Regions from separate parts of the Miniphocaeibacter halophilus genome, predicted to be linked through region 1. Evidence: a T-box and tRNA genes for the amino acid it is inferred to sense, from the RefSeq annotation. Region 1 holds a T-box; the other holds one or more tRNA genes.
The links. A T-box is a leader RNA that pairs with one kind of tRNA and senses whether it is charged. The one in region 1 lies ahead of JFY71_RS03115 (proline--tRNA ligase), so its partner is inferred to be a tRNA-Pro.

Region 1 (6,901 bases):
GACATGATATTAATTTTTCTTCTTGAATTTCACACATACAAATCCACCTATTTTTCCTTTTTCTTTTTCAATAAGCTCATTTTTAAAATTAAATTCATCTTCTCTAGCTGTTGGTGAAATATATAGGCACTCCTCTTTTTTAACAAAGCTATTTTTATCCAACCTTTTTATGTCTTCTCCTGTCTTAAACCTTGCTTTTTCATAAGCTGTTTCATTAAAAACATTACTACTATAGAATTTTTCCCATTCTCCACCTTTTTGAATAGTCCCTATTACTATTGCTCCATTATTTTTTGTAACCCTTTTAATTTCATTATAAGCTTTTCTAGGCTCATAAATAAATTCAAAAGCTGTCATAGATATAGCTGCATCAAAATAAATATCTGAAAAATCTATATTATAACTACTCATATTATAAAATTCAACGCTTTCACCCTTGTATTTACTTTTCGCCTTATCTAACATCTTTTTAGATATATCTATTCCTACTACTTTACAACCTAAATTTGCCAATTTATAACTAATATTTCCAGTCCCACAACCTATATCTAAAATTTTCATTCCCGGTTTAGGATTTAAGCAATTAAATAACAGGTCGGTTTCTATTTGGTCTACAAATTTACCTATCTTTGTAGTGTACCATTCATCATACCCTTCATAAAATTCATCAAAAATAATTTTCCCCATTTTTCTCCTCTTCATTTTTAAATTTAAAATCACCTTACTGTTTTAATATATATTTAATCTCAATTTCAAATTTATATCATTATTAACTCTTATTCAATTAATATTATTATACTGTATCTTGACTAATTTATAGCTAATAGTATAATTAAAGATATGGTTCTTTTTAGAACTAATTTGAGGTGTATTATGGATAAAGATTTTAATATGTTAGTAAATTTTAGACAAATAATAAAATTTTTTGAATTTAGTCTACAAGATATAAGAAAAAAATATAATTTAACGAAAATAGAAATGGATATTATAAGTTTTTTATTTAATAATCCAAGTTATGATACTGCATCTGATATTGTAGAGTTACGTATGCTACAAAAGGGAAATGTTTCCCAAGCTGTGGACCTCTTAATAAAAAAAGAACTTTTGATAAAAAAAACAGATGCTTTAGATAAAAGAAAAATCCATTTAATTTTAACTGAAAATTCAAATAATATAACTGAGGAAATTTCCAATGCTAAATTAAAGTTTAAACAACAGATTTTTAAAGATTTTACAACTGAAGAATTAGACACCTACAATTACTTAAATAATAAAATTGTTAATAATGTAAAAACAGAACTGGGAAAGGATGAATAAAATGAATGAAGACAGAGATTTTTTAGGTACTGAACCTCTTGGAAAGCTACTACGAAAACTAGCTATTCCAACAGTTGTCGCCCAAATAATCAATATGCTATACAATTTAGTAGACCGAATGTACATAGGTCATATTCCGGAGGAAGGCCATCTCGCTTTAACAGGTCTTGGTGTATGTATGCCTATTATAATGATAGTTTCAGCCTTTGCTGCTTTAGTTAGTAACGGTGGTGCTCCAAGGGCATCTATTTTTATGGGAAAGGGCGATAGTGAATCGGCAGAAAAAACATTAGGCAATTCCTTCTTTTTACAAATAATAGTTTCCATAGTTCTAACTATTGTATTATTAATTTGGAACAGGGATTTTCTTATGGCCTTTGGTGCTAGTGAAAACACCATTGAATACGCTGTAGATTATATGAATATATATGCCATAGGTACAATTTTTGTCCAACTTACTTTAGGAATGAATGCATTTATTACTGCCCAAGGCTTTGCAAAAATAGGAATGTATTCTGTTCTTATTGGTGCTGTAACAAATATAGTTTTAGATCCAATTTTTATATTTGCTTTTAATATGGGCGTTAAGGGAGCAGCCTTAGCTACAATAATATCCCAAGCTTTATCTTGTATATGGGTGGTGTCCTTCCTACTTGGCAAAAAGACCTTCTTGAAAATTAAACCTAAATACTTTAAACTTCAAGCTAATATAATAATACCTAGTTTAACCTTAGGTTTAGCTACATTTATTATGCAAGCAAGTGAATCTATTATATTTGTTGCCTTTAACTCATCTTTGTTGAAATACGGTGGTGATATAGCTGTAGGAGCAATGACTATTTTAACCTCTGTAATGCAGTTTGCAATGTTACCTTTACAAGGTTTAGGACAAGGGGCTCAACCTATAATTTCCTATAATTATGGAGCAAAGAACAAGGAAAGAGTTTTAGGTGGTTTTAAATTACTTTTAAAATACAGTTTAATATATTCCTTATCCCTATGGGCTTTTGTAATGATATTCCCAAAATTATTTGCCAGCATGTTTACAAATAATATTGAACTAATTAACTATACTAAAACTGCCTTACGTATTTATTTAGCAGTGCTTTTCATATTTGGAATTCAAATAGCATGCCAAATGACCTTTACTTCCCTAGGAAATGCTAAAGAGTCAATAATGGTTGCAATTACTAGAAAATTTGTATTATTAATTCCTTTTATATATATAATGCCTAGAGTCTTTACATCTAATAAGGCTTTTGCAGTATATGCAGCAGAACCGGTTGCAGATATTTTAGCTGTTACCTTTACAGTATTACTCTTTAGAAAACAATTTAAAAAAGCCTTGGATAAAATATAATTATATTCGGTTATATAAATGAATTTAAAAAAGACGATAGTTTAAAAACCATCGTCTTTTTTAAATTCATTTATATATTTTTCACTGGAACGATTCATTTCCTCTGAAAATTTAGAATTATATTTTCTTTTACAAAATTTTCCTATCCAATTTTCAAAAGTATTATTTCCTATATTATGTCTAACTAAATCTACCAGCTCTTCATCTTTTAATTCCTTATAATTATTTTCATGAACTATTGTTTTAATACTAGGTCTTTTTGGTTTATTTCTTACTTTTTGATTTTCTGTAGGATAACCATATACTGCCATTGTAATTGGAAGGACGTTTTTCGGTAGTTTTAAAAGTGCCTTTACCTTCTCGTAATTTTCCAGTATATCTCCTATATAACAAGAGCCAATTCCAAAACTCTCTGCTGCCACTACGGTATTTTGTGCTGCTATTACCGTATCTGAAATTGAAAGAAGCATATCGCCAAATCCTAATTCTCTAGGTTGACAATTTCCATATTCATATAGATCATACCATTTTTTATAATCTGAACAAAAAACCAATACCAAGGAAGCTTTTGCTATAAATGGTTGATTATCACATAGAATAGCCAGTTCATCCTTTATTTTTTGATCTGTAACTTTTATTATTGAATAAAGTTGTTGATTTCCGGCTGAAGGCGCTTCGATTGCTGCTTTTAAAATTTCATTTGTTATTTCTTCTGGAATATCCTTTTCAATATATTGTCTTACAGATTTTCTGTTTTTAATTTGTCTTATTATTTCGTTCATCTATCTATAAAATGTATCTAAGTATTTTAATTCTGATGAAATTTCCTTCATTACTTCTTCTATTGCTTCTTCTGATGAAATTTCTTTATTTACCATTTCTTTTCTTGTTGAATATTCAACTATATTATCCGTTGCACCTTTTCCAACGGTTATTCTAAGAGGTATACCTATTAAATCCCTATCGTTGAATTTTACTCCAGCTCTTTCCTTTCTATCATCTAAAAGAACTTCTACTCCTTTTAAAACCAATTCTTCATATATTCTATTTCCCACTTCTATTTGTTCCTTATTTTTGCTATTAATAACAGTTACAATCACATGGTAAGGTGCAACGACCAATGGCCAAATTATACCTTTTTCATCGTGATTTTGTTCAACCACTGCTGTAACAGATCTTGTAACTCCTATTCCATAGGAACCCATATAAAAATATTTTTCTTTTCCATTCTCATCTAAATACTTTGCATCTAAACTTTTGGAATATTTAGTACCTAATTGGAAAATATTACCAACTTCTATTCCCCTTGCAGATTTTAATACAGAGCCTGTATTAGGATCAATGTCCCCTTCTTGAATCATCAATAAATCTTTTGCAATTTCTCCATTAAAATCCCTGCCGAAATTCGCATATCTATAATGATGATCCTCTTCATTTGCTCCAATAACAACATTTCGCATTTCCGTTAACCTAGAATCTATTATAACCCTTACATCCTCCGGTGTTTTTTCCGTTGGTCCTGTAAATCCTGGAGCGGAATTTAAAAGATTTACGATTTCTTCATCATTCATCATAGCAATTTCATGTTCCGGAGCTCCTAAATATGAAACTAATTTCGACATATTTAATTCCCTATCACCTGGAATAAAAACTAATACAGGTTTTCCTTCAACAATTAAATCAATTGCTTTTGCACAATGACTTTTTGGAACTTCCAAGTAATTTGCAACATCCTCTATTGTCTTACAATTAGGTGTTGTTACTTTTTCCATAGGTAAAACAGTAATATTTGAATCGTCAACAGAATAATAAACTTCTGCCTTTTCATCAGTTGCGGCAAAGTCACTATCTTCACTATAAAATATTACCCCTTCTCCAACATCTGAAAGAGCAATAAATTCATGAGAGCTATTTCCTCCCATTGCTCCTGCATCTCCTGCCACTACTTTGTAATTTAACTTTAGTCTATCGAATATAACTTCATAGGATCTCCACATATTCATATATGCTTCCTTCATAGTTTCTTCATCTGTGTCAAAGGAGTATGCATCCTTCATTAAAAATTCTCTAGCCCTATTTATTCCAAATCTAGGTCTTTTTTCATCTCTGTATTTTGTTTGAATTTGATAAATATTTAAAGGAAGTTGTTTATAACTTTTTATCTCTCCCTTAATTAAAGTTGTAAAATATTCTTCTGCCGTTGGTCCTAAACAAAATTCCCTTGAATTTCTATCATGTAACTTAAACATTTCCGGACCAAAGGTGTCCCATCTACCAGATTGGTCCCAAATTTCTCTTGGCTGTAAAGCAGACATTAATATTTCCTGAGCTCCAAAATTATCCATTTCTTCCCTAACGATATTTTCTATTTTTCTTACGACCCTATATCCTAAAGGTAGGTATGAATAAATACCGGCTGCTGATTTTCTTATCATACCGGAGCGTAATAATAATTTATGACTGGCTATTTCTGCGTCAGCCGGATCTTCCCTAAGTGTTGGCATATAAAATTTCGACATTTTCATAATAATAACCCCCTATTATTTACAATTCATTTCTATTTTCTTACTTATCTACAAATTAATATAATTTTTATAATATCTTATAGTTTAAACAGCTTCCTTTGACCTACCTACAACTTATTAGGTAAAATTGGTAGGTCATAAAAAAAGAGTCCTTCACCTAACAGAAGGCGAAAGACTACGCGGTACCACTTCATTTAATCCTATGGATTATCTCTAAAGCTATAAGGCACAACCCTGTATGTTTTCATACATCCTCTAAGATAGGTTCATTAACTTCATTTAAAAGTTTTCACCAACCACTTTCTCTCTAAAAAAATCCATTAATTACTATTTCTCTTCTTTGGAATAAATTGATTTTATCATAGGTAAATATTTTTGTAAACTTAATTACCAATAGTTCCTTTTCCACTTTCTATTACTCATAATGGAAACAATTAATAAAATTATCCATCCAATTATTGTCCAACTTAATAAGATACATAAAAAGAATAATGGAATTTTAGCATTACCCTTACAATTGAAAAATGGAAGCAATAAAAACAATATAATAAATAATATGCCAATATTAATTATTTTATCTCCTAAAAAGGATAAATCAATAGAAAAAATTTCCATTAAGTAATACCTTGCAGGCTCTACCAAAACCGTTGATAAGACTAAAGACATAATTGTCACTAAAATATTATATATAATATTTCTTATTCTTTTCCAAATTCGTTTTCGTCTTTTTTTCTTTTCTATTCTCTCTTCTTCTAGCTTTTCGTTAGAATAATCTTCCTTCCTTTTTCTATTATCTTCCTTTCGAAAATTAGAAAATCTACTTCTTGGTTTTTCTTTTTCTTCATCATTATTTTTTCTTGGTTCGTCATTTATGGAAGATTTGTCAAAATATTCTTTTTTCTTTTCTTTGTTCTTCTTAATACTATCAAAGAGGTTGTAATCTGACCTTTCAAATAAAATTCTTTTTTTTGTATCCTCTAAATCATCATCTTCAACATTATATCTACTGGTTTCGTCCTGATATTCAGCGTGAACTTTTTTGTTTTTATCTGTACTAATATCTATTTCTTCTAATTCCTCTTCAACTTCATCCTTCGATAAAAACTGACTAAAGTCATATTTCCCTTCTTTTTTCTCCATATCCGTTTCTATTTCATAATATTCAATTGTTTGTGTACTTTGACTTTTCTCTTTATTATTTTCTGTAAAATTCTCAATTGGTTTCCCACATGAAATACAGAACTTATAATCTTTTTCTATTTTTTCGCCACAGTATTTGCAACGCATATTAACTCCTTATAATAAACAATTATTTGATATTAAGTAATTATATCATATGAATCTTTTATAAATTGTTACATTATTTCAAAAAATATTGAAAAACTGATAAAATACTATAATAAGGGGTGATTTCATGAATAATTTATTTCTAAATAGACGTTCTGTAAGGAAATTTAAAGATAGGAAAGTTGAAGAGGAAAAAATTAATAAAATATTGGAAATTACATTAACAGCACCATCCGGAAGAAATAGAAAGCCATGGGATATTATTGTTGTAAATAAAAGGGAGCTTATTAATAAAATTGCAGATGCCAGACCTGAAGCTATTAGTTTTCTTAAAACTGCACCTTTAGCCATGGTTGTTGTTATGGACCTAGAGTCAGGCACCGCTATTGCCGACGGAGCCATTATTGCTTCC
Region 2 (6,901 bases), 750 kb from region 1:
AAAGTTTAAGGAAAAGGAAATAGATGTAATTCTTTTAGATATACGTATGCCAAAGTCAAATGGTATAGATGCTATTAGATTAATAAATGACTATGGAAAAGGAAATACTAAGATACTAATACTTACAACTTTTAAAGACACAGAATATATAAATGAAGCAATAAGATTAGGAGCCTCCGGTTATTTACTAAAGGACAGTGACCCGGAATCCATTATAGGAGGAATAAAATCGGCCTATTATGGAAATGTAGTTTTAAATAGTGAGGTGTCTGAAATAATATTAAATAGTAAAAACTCTGTTAAGATACAAGCAAATATTGATGATTATAATATTACAAACAGGGAATTGGAGATTATAAAACTCATAGCTGAAGGACATAGTAACCAAGAAATTGCCAATCAACTATATTTATCTGTGGGAACAGTAAAAAACAATATTTCTTCAATACTTCAGAAACTGGAATTAAGGGATAGAACGCAAATTGTAATATTTGCTTATGACAATAATTTAAGATAATGTTAAAAACCATGACTAAAGTCATGGTTTTTAGTTACTTAAGGCAGTATTTAATTCAATTGAAATCTAGTAGTATATAGCTTAGGAGGTATTAGATGAATATTTTAAAAGTAGATAAAATTAACAAATCTTATGATAATAAAAAAGTTTTAAATAATATAAGCATGGAGGTTGAAGAAGGGGATTTATTTGGACTAATAGGACCAAATGGTGCAGGTAAGTCAACCTTAATACAAATAATTTGCGGATTACTTGGACAGGATTCCGGAAAAATAGAATTATTTGGAATGAATTATAAAAATAATAGTATAGAAATAAAGAAAAGAATAGGCCTTGTTCCTCAGGAACTAGCAATTTTTGAAAATTTAACGGCTAGAGATAACTTAGAGTATTTTGGAAGAATGTATGGACTGAAAGGAAAAGTATTAAAAGAGAGAATTAAAGAAGTACTTGAATTAATAGGACTCGATCCTAAAGACAAAAAACAAGTTCAAAAATATTCAGGGGGAATGAAAAGAAGACTTAATTTAGGTTGTTCTGTCTTACATAAACCCGACCTTTTAATCTTAGATGAACCAACAGTAGGTGTGGATGCTCAATCTAGAAACAATATATTTGATTATTTAAGGAAAATAAACAAAGAAGGAACAACAATAATTTACACATCACATTATATGGAAGAAATTGAAGCCCTATGTAATAAAATATTTATTATAGACTTAGGCGAAGAAATTGCATACGGTGAGAAAAGTGAATTAAAATCCATGTATGGCAGCAGTTCAATATTGACTATATATTTAAATAAAATAGAAAATGGAATTATTGAAGAGCTGAATTTAATAACAGGGGTTTTAAATAGTGAAATTGAAGAAAATAAAATCATAGTTAAGGTAAATAAGAAGGAATTGAATTTTACAAGTATTTTTAAGCTTATAGAAAATAGGAATCTAACTATAGAAAATTTTACAATAAAAGATTCAAACTTAGAAGAAATATTTCTTAATCTTACTGGAAAGAAACTAAGGGATTAGGTGATTTTATGATAATAGCAACTCTTAAACAATTTTATAGCACTATAAAGAAAAATTTTGCATCATATTTCTTTACCTTTTTAGTTATGCCAATTGGCCTTTCCTTGCTACTTTCAAGTTTTAATACCAGCTTGTTTTCAGGGGAAATTGAAACTAATCCGTTAAGTATAACAATTAAGGACAAAGACAAATCAGACTACTCAAAAATATTAGAAAAAACCTTTGAGGACAAAGAAATGAAAAAGTTCTTTAAAGTTGAAGAAAAAGGAGATTATTTAATTACAATTCCTAAAGAATTTGAAAATGAAATATTAGAAAGTGGTAAGTTTAATATAACAGTAGAAACTATAGGAAATAATTCCAGTATATTTGGTCTTGAGACAATTGAGAGTGTTTTAAATTCAATAGGAAACGGAATAGTAAAATCAATAGAAAATAATAAAATATCACAATCCTTAAATGAAGAAAACTTAAAAGAAAAAGTTTTTAACGATTTAACACAAATACAAAACACTGCCTTTTTAGAAAATAGAAAAATAGAATCATCATCAAAATTAACAAGTCAAAGTTTTTACGCAATGACCTTAATGCAGTTTCTGTTTTTAAACTATCTTGTATCAGCAGTAGTAGGTAGTAAAAAATTATCAGAAACAACAGCTTTATTTCAAAGGATTGATATGCTTCCAGTCAATAAAATAAAATATAATTTAGTAGATACATTTGGAGATTCTTTTATACTAATTTTGTTTGCCTTTGTTTATATTCTAATATATAGGGTTTTAGGGAAGGCTTTTACGGAAAATTTGGGAATGTATTTTATAGCAATTTTGATAATTTCCATTACAGTAGGATTTATATTATTTTTATTTAAAAATATAAAAAAAGAAGTAGCAATAGTAATAGCAAATATTGCAATGTATTTACAATTGGTTTTTGGTGGGATGTTAGGACCGGTAGAAAAGTTGTTTTCCGGAACCATAATGGAAAAATTAAGCAATATTAATTTTAATAAAATATTCTTAGATCCATTAATGAATGCATTTAATAATAATATTTCTTTAAAAACATTTATTCCTCATATAATAGTAATTGCTGTATGTATTACTGCTTCATCAATTATTATAACAATTAAAGAAAAAGAAAGAATAGGGGGCAATTATGAAATTATTAAATAATTTTTATGCAAATATAAAAAGACTAATTAAAAGTCCTAAAATATGGTTTATATTTGTAATTATGCCTGCCTTCATGTATTTATTATATTTCTTTATGTTTAACAACAGTGGAGTGTCTTATAACACCCTAGGAGTAGTAATCGAAGATAAGGGAAACCAATATGAAGAACTACTTGAAGTTTTTGGAGAGAATCCTAATATAATAAAAAACAGGCAAGAAGCAACAAAACTATTAGAGAATTACGACGTAAGTATTGTTTATTTAATAGGAGAAAATTTTTCAGAAGATTTAAAAAATAATAAATTTCCAAAAGTAGAAAAGTTATTCGTAGATGATTCAGGCGTTCAAATAGAAGATAAATTAATTAACGATAAAATAAGTGAATTATTAGAAAAAAACTACTTGAAAAATAATAATATAGATACCGACTCTTTAAATATTGAAACAGAAGTTAATGTAGAAACTATAAACAATAAAACAGGTGTAGACGGATATGCTATGATTATTTTAATATTATGTTGCTTTTTTATAATTTCATTTATAGGACAAATAGGACAGGATATTATAAATATTAGTAAGACAAAAGTCTTAAGTAGAATTTTAATATCACCAAATAGAAGTTTTATGAATATCTTTGTAATCTTTTTAAGTTACTTAACATTAGTGGGAACTATATTTAGCATAATGACAACAATAGGATTTAAAGTTTTACAAACAGAAAATATAGAATTGTTTAAATTGACTTTAATGATATTTTCCATTTCAGCCTATTCATTATCATTTATAATACTAATAACAAGAATAGCTAAAAAAGAAATAGTACTTTCAATGGTGCCATTAGTAGTAGGTATAATATTTTTCATAACATCGACATTCTATTTAAATAATGTTAATATACCTAATTGGGCTGAGTATGCATTTTATTTAAATCCTTTGTATTGGATTATAGTAACAGTAGAAACAAATAATTTAATTAACTTAATCCCAATAGTCCTTATGACCCTTGTATTGCTAACATTTGGCAGTAATAAATTGGAAAAATTGCAAAATATTTAAAATTTATTTAAAAAAAAGCTTGCATTATTTTTAAAATTGTATTATAATAAAAAAGTCGTCAGTTAATGATGACTTCGGCGGGGTGTGGCGCAGTCCGGTAGCGCACGTGGTTTGGGACCATGGAGCCGGGGGTTCAAATCCTCTCACCCCGACCATAAACCAATCTTTCAATTGAAAGGTTGGTTTTTTATTTATTTAATAATACTATTAATAAATCTACTTGATATACAAATATACTGAGTAGGTTTTTTTATTTTAATCTACAAGTTTTTCAAAATCGTTAAATTGATACATAAATTCCTTTATTTCATCTTTAGAGCATGATTCAGTCTTAAAATTCATTAATTTCTTTCTATGGTCTTTTTTATGATGCTATAAGCTATTATTTTTATTAAATATGTTCAAAGTTATAAAATCATTTTAATTTTTAGATAGATATAGGATTAAATGAAAATATTTGGTGGAACATTGTGGTATTGCCAGTTGTGTTATTTATAGTTTTTTGTAAAATAGTACTTTCTGGAAAGAGGATGTTTTATAGTTAGCCTAGACAAGTACAGTGGGATATGCTCCACCAAAACATGCTATGATGTTAACAAGTAGATCTACAAATGATTTTACATATTTTGGACATACAACTCACAGGAAAATGCTGCTCTGAGAGGAGATATAGAGCAAAGTTCTATAATTTATAGATTTAGATGGTGAGGTTTTTTTAATCATTATATTTAAATAAAAATCTATATTAAAAGAGGGAAGAAGATGGAAAAAAGTAATAAAAAAATAATTTATTTGTTTTTTACTATTATGTTTATAATGATCAATTATATTTTACAATATTATAGGTATATATTTGCAGAACAGGTACAGGTATCTTTTTGTGTAGCATTAATTTTCACTATATTTAATGTCTTAGTTAAACCAGAAACTAGAGGATTGAAATTGTTGATATTAGTGGGAGGATTGATTTTTTTATATGTAGCTATTAATAATTTTATTTCTATGACTGTAAGCTTAGAGTTTTTTACTATAGAAGGTATATTAGAAATAATTAAATAGTATAAATTTAGGAGATAAGATGAATAAAAATAAAAATTTGAATATCATTACTTTCTCGGCGATATTGATATTATTCAGCAACTTGATTTTTATTGGATATGAAGTAGAAACAGTATCTAAGACTGCATTAGTATTTACACTACTATATTTTATAGTAAATTTTAAATTTAAGGTATTTATAAAGGTTATATTAATGGTTTTTTTGCTTTTTTTGTATGTTATTAGTTATGTTTTTATTTAATAGTAATATGTAAGATGAAAATCTATGGCTTTTTATTTCAATATGTATTTTATTAAATCTATAATATTGTTAGTGATTAAATTTTTAAATATGAACTATATCAGAAGAGAATACGAATAGACGCTTTCAAAAAGAAGTGGTTAATTATAGTGTTCCATAAAAATTTGGCTTTTCCAGATTAGAAAATTGAAATTCAATTCTGGTTTTTTTAATAACTTATTTAGCCGATAAAATTTACAAAATTATTTTTACAACTTATTTTGTTGAAATTAAGTTGTAAACTTAAATCAAGCTATAGTTTTAGTACTCTTACAATAATATTCAATAATATCGCTTTATATGATGGTTTTTAAACTGAACGGCTTAAATAGACGTATGTGGAGAGGGAAGTGAACAATAGAAATAGAGGAAGATAAGGCAGAGAAAAATCTGTCCCTTTTTTATGTAAATATATTATTTTAAATATAAATTATTGTGTATAATTTGATATTACATTAATAAAATTACACAAGAAGGGTATAATATATAAAACATATATAAGGAGGAAGTAATGAAAAAAATAGGTACTCTATTAATAGCTTTAATGTTGATAGTGACAGCATGTAGTAATAATTCAAGCAAGGAAACAAGCAAGGAAACAAGGGAGACAATAGAAATAACAGAAAGTGTAGAAGTTGAAAAAGAAACTAATTATGAAAAAGCATTTTCAACTTATAATGAAACATTGCTAGAAAAGGTGGAATTATTATTAGATTCAGAAGATAGTATTCCAGAAGGGAAGTATACTGAAGAATGGGAACAAGGACATAGAGAAGTATTAGCTGAAGTTAAAGATACTATTAATACATTTGAAAATATAGAAGTACCAGAAAAATATAAAAGCGTTCATGAAAAATATATCGAAGCGAATGATCAATTATTAACATACATAAATGAAACAAGCAGAATGTTAGATGAAGGACTAATAAAATTTGATGAAATTAATAAATATTATCATGGGTTTGTTGAATTGCAAGGAGAGGCTGCTGATTTGTATAATGATATACCATAGTACCCTTTTCTAAAAATATTGCTTTATGCGGCGATTTAGAAGAGAATGGATTGAAATAGCCAAACACGGGGTAGAATGGAGAAATGAGAAGTAAAGTTAGGCAATAAAAAAGAGGATTTAATTATCTACCTTGTATTATTTAATAATATAACATGTTACGCTTTTAGGAGAACATAATAATATTAAAATTTATTCAGATTTCTTTATAATTTACAGAAATTGATAGTGAAAGTTTATTAATGTGATTAAAAAAGAATTAATCGAAGTTATATATTAAAGAAAATCAAGACACAGAATATAAAAAAACTGTGTCTTTTTTCTTAGTTTACTGTATAGAAACTATTAATTATAAGACTTAGTATTATAATTAATAGTTTTACATATGTATGGTGGAGATGGTGGGAGTTGAACTTTATTGTATTATCTAAGAAAACTTGATGAAAAGATAATAGGGTATAGAATTTATTGCGTTTTACCCGACAACACAATATCCGAATTTTGCCTAAAAGCTTGGTTTTTTATTTATTTAATAATACTATTAATAAATCTACTTGATATACAAATATACTGAGTAGTTTTTTTTATTTTAATCTATAAGATTTTCAAAATCGTTAAATTGATACATAAATTCCTTTATTTCATCTTTAGAGTATGGATTCAGTCTTAAAATTCTTTAATTTCTTTCTATGGTCTTTTTTATGATGCTATAAGCTACTATTTTTATTAATGATGCCTTGGTTTATATATCCATATTAAAAATAAAATAAAAT

Region 2: it encodes a tRNA-Pro, which carries the amino acid that the T-box ahead of JFY71_RS03115 (proline--tRNA ligase) is inferred to sense. The anticodon was not compared.

What each region holds. Positions count from the first base shown of each region.
Region 1 is NZ_CP066744.1:634,527-641,427, forward strand. Features, by position in the region: gene JFY71_RS03090 (YkoF family thiamine/hydroxymethylpyrimidine-binding protein) at 1-37, opposite strand, end outside; gene JFY71_RS03095 (class I SAM-dependent methyltransferase) at 10-687, opposite strand; gene JFY71_RS03100 (MarR family winged helix-turn-helix transcriptional regulator) at 874-1,317, shown strand; gene JFY71_RS03105 (MATE family efflux transporter) at 1,319-2,677, shown strand; gene JFY71_RS03110 (nitroreductase family protein) at 2,719-3,459, opposite strand; gene JFY71_RS03115 (proline--tRNA ligase) at 3,460-5,202, opposite strand; T-box leader at 5,363-5,552, opposite strand; gene JFY71_RS03120 (zinc-ribbon domain-containing protein) at 5,590-6,489, opposite strand; gene JFY71_RS03125 (nitroreductase family protein) at 6,617-6,901, shown strand, end outside.
Region 2 is NZ_CP066744.1:2,283,458-2,290,358, reverse strand. Features, by position in the region: gene JFY71_RS11465 (response regulator) at 1-517, shown strand, start outside; gene JFY71_RS11460 (ABC transporter ATP-binding protein) at 613-1,548, shown strand; gene JFY71_RS11455 (ABC transporter permease) at 1,557-2,723, shown strand; gene JFY71_RS11450 (ABC transporter permease) at 2,707-3,780, shown strand; tRNA gene JFY71_RS11445 (tRNA-Pro) at 3,859-3,935, shown strand; gene JFY71_RS11440 (hypothetical protein) at 4,543-4,839, shown strand; gene JFY71_RS11435 (DUF6376 family protein) at 5,631-6,131, shown strand.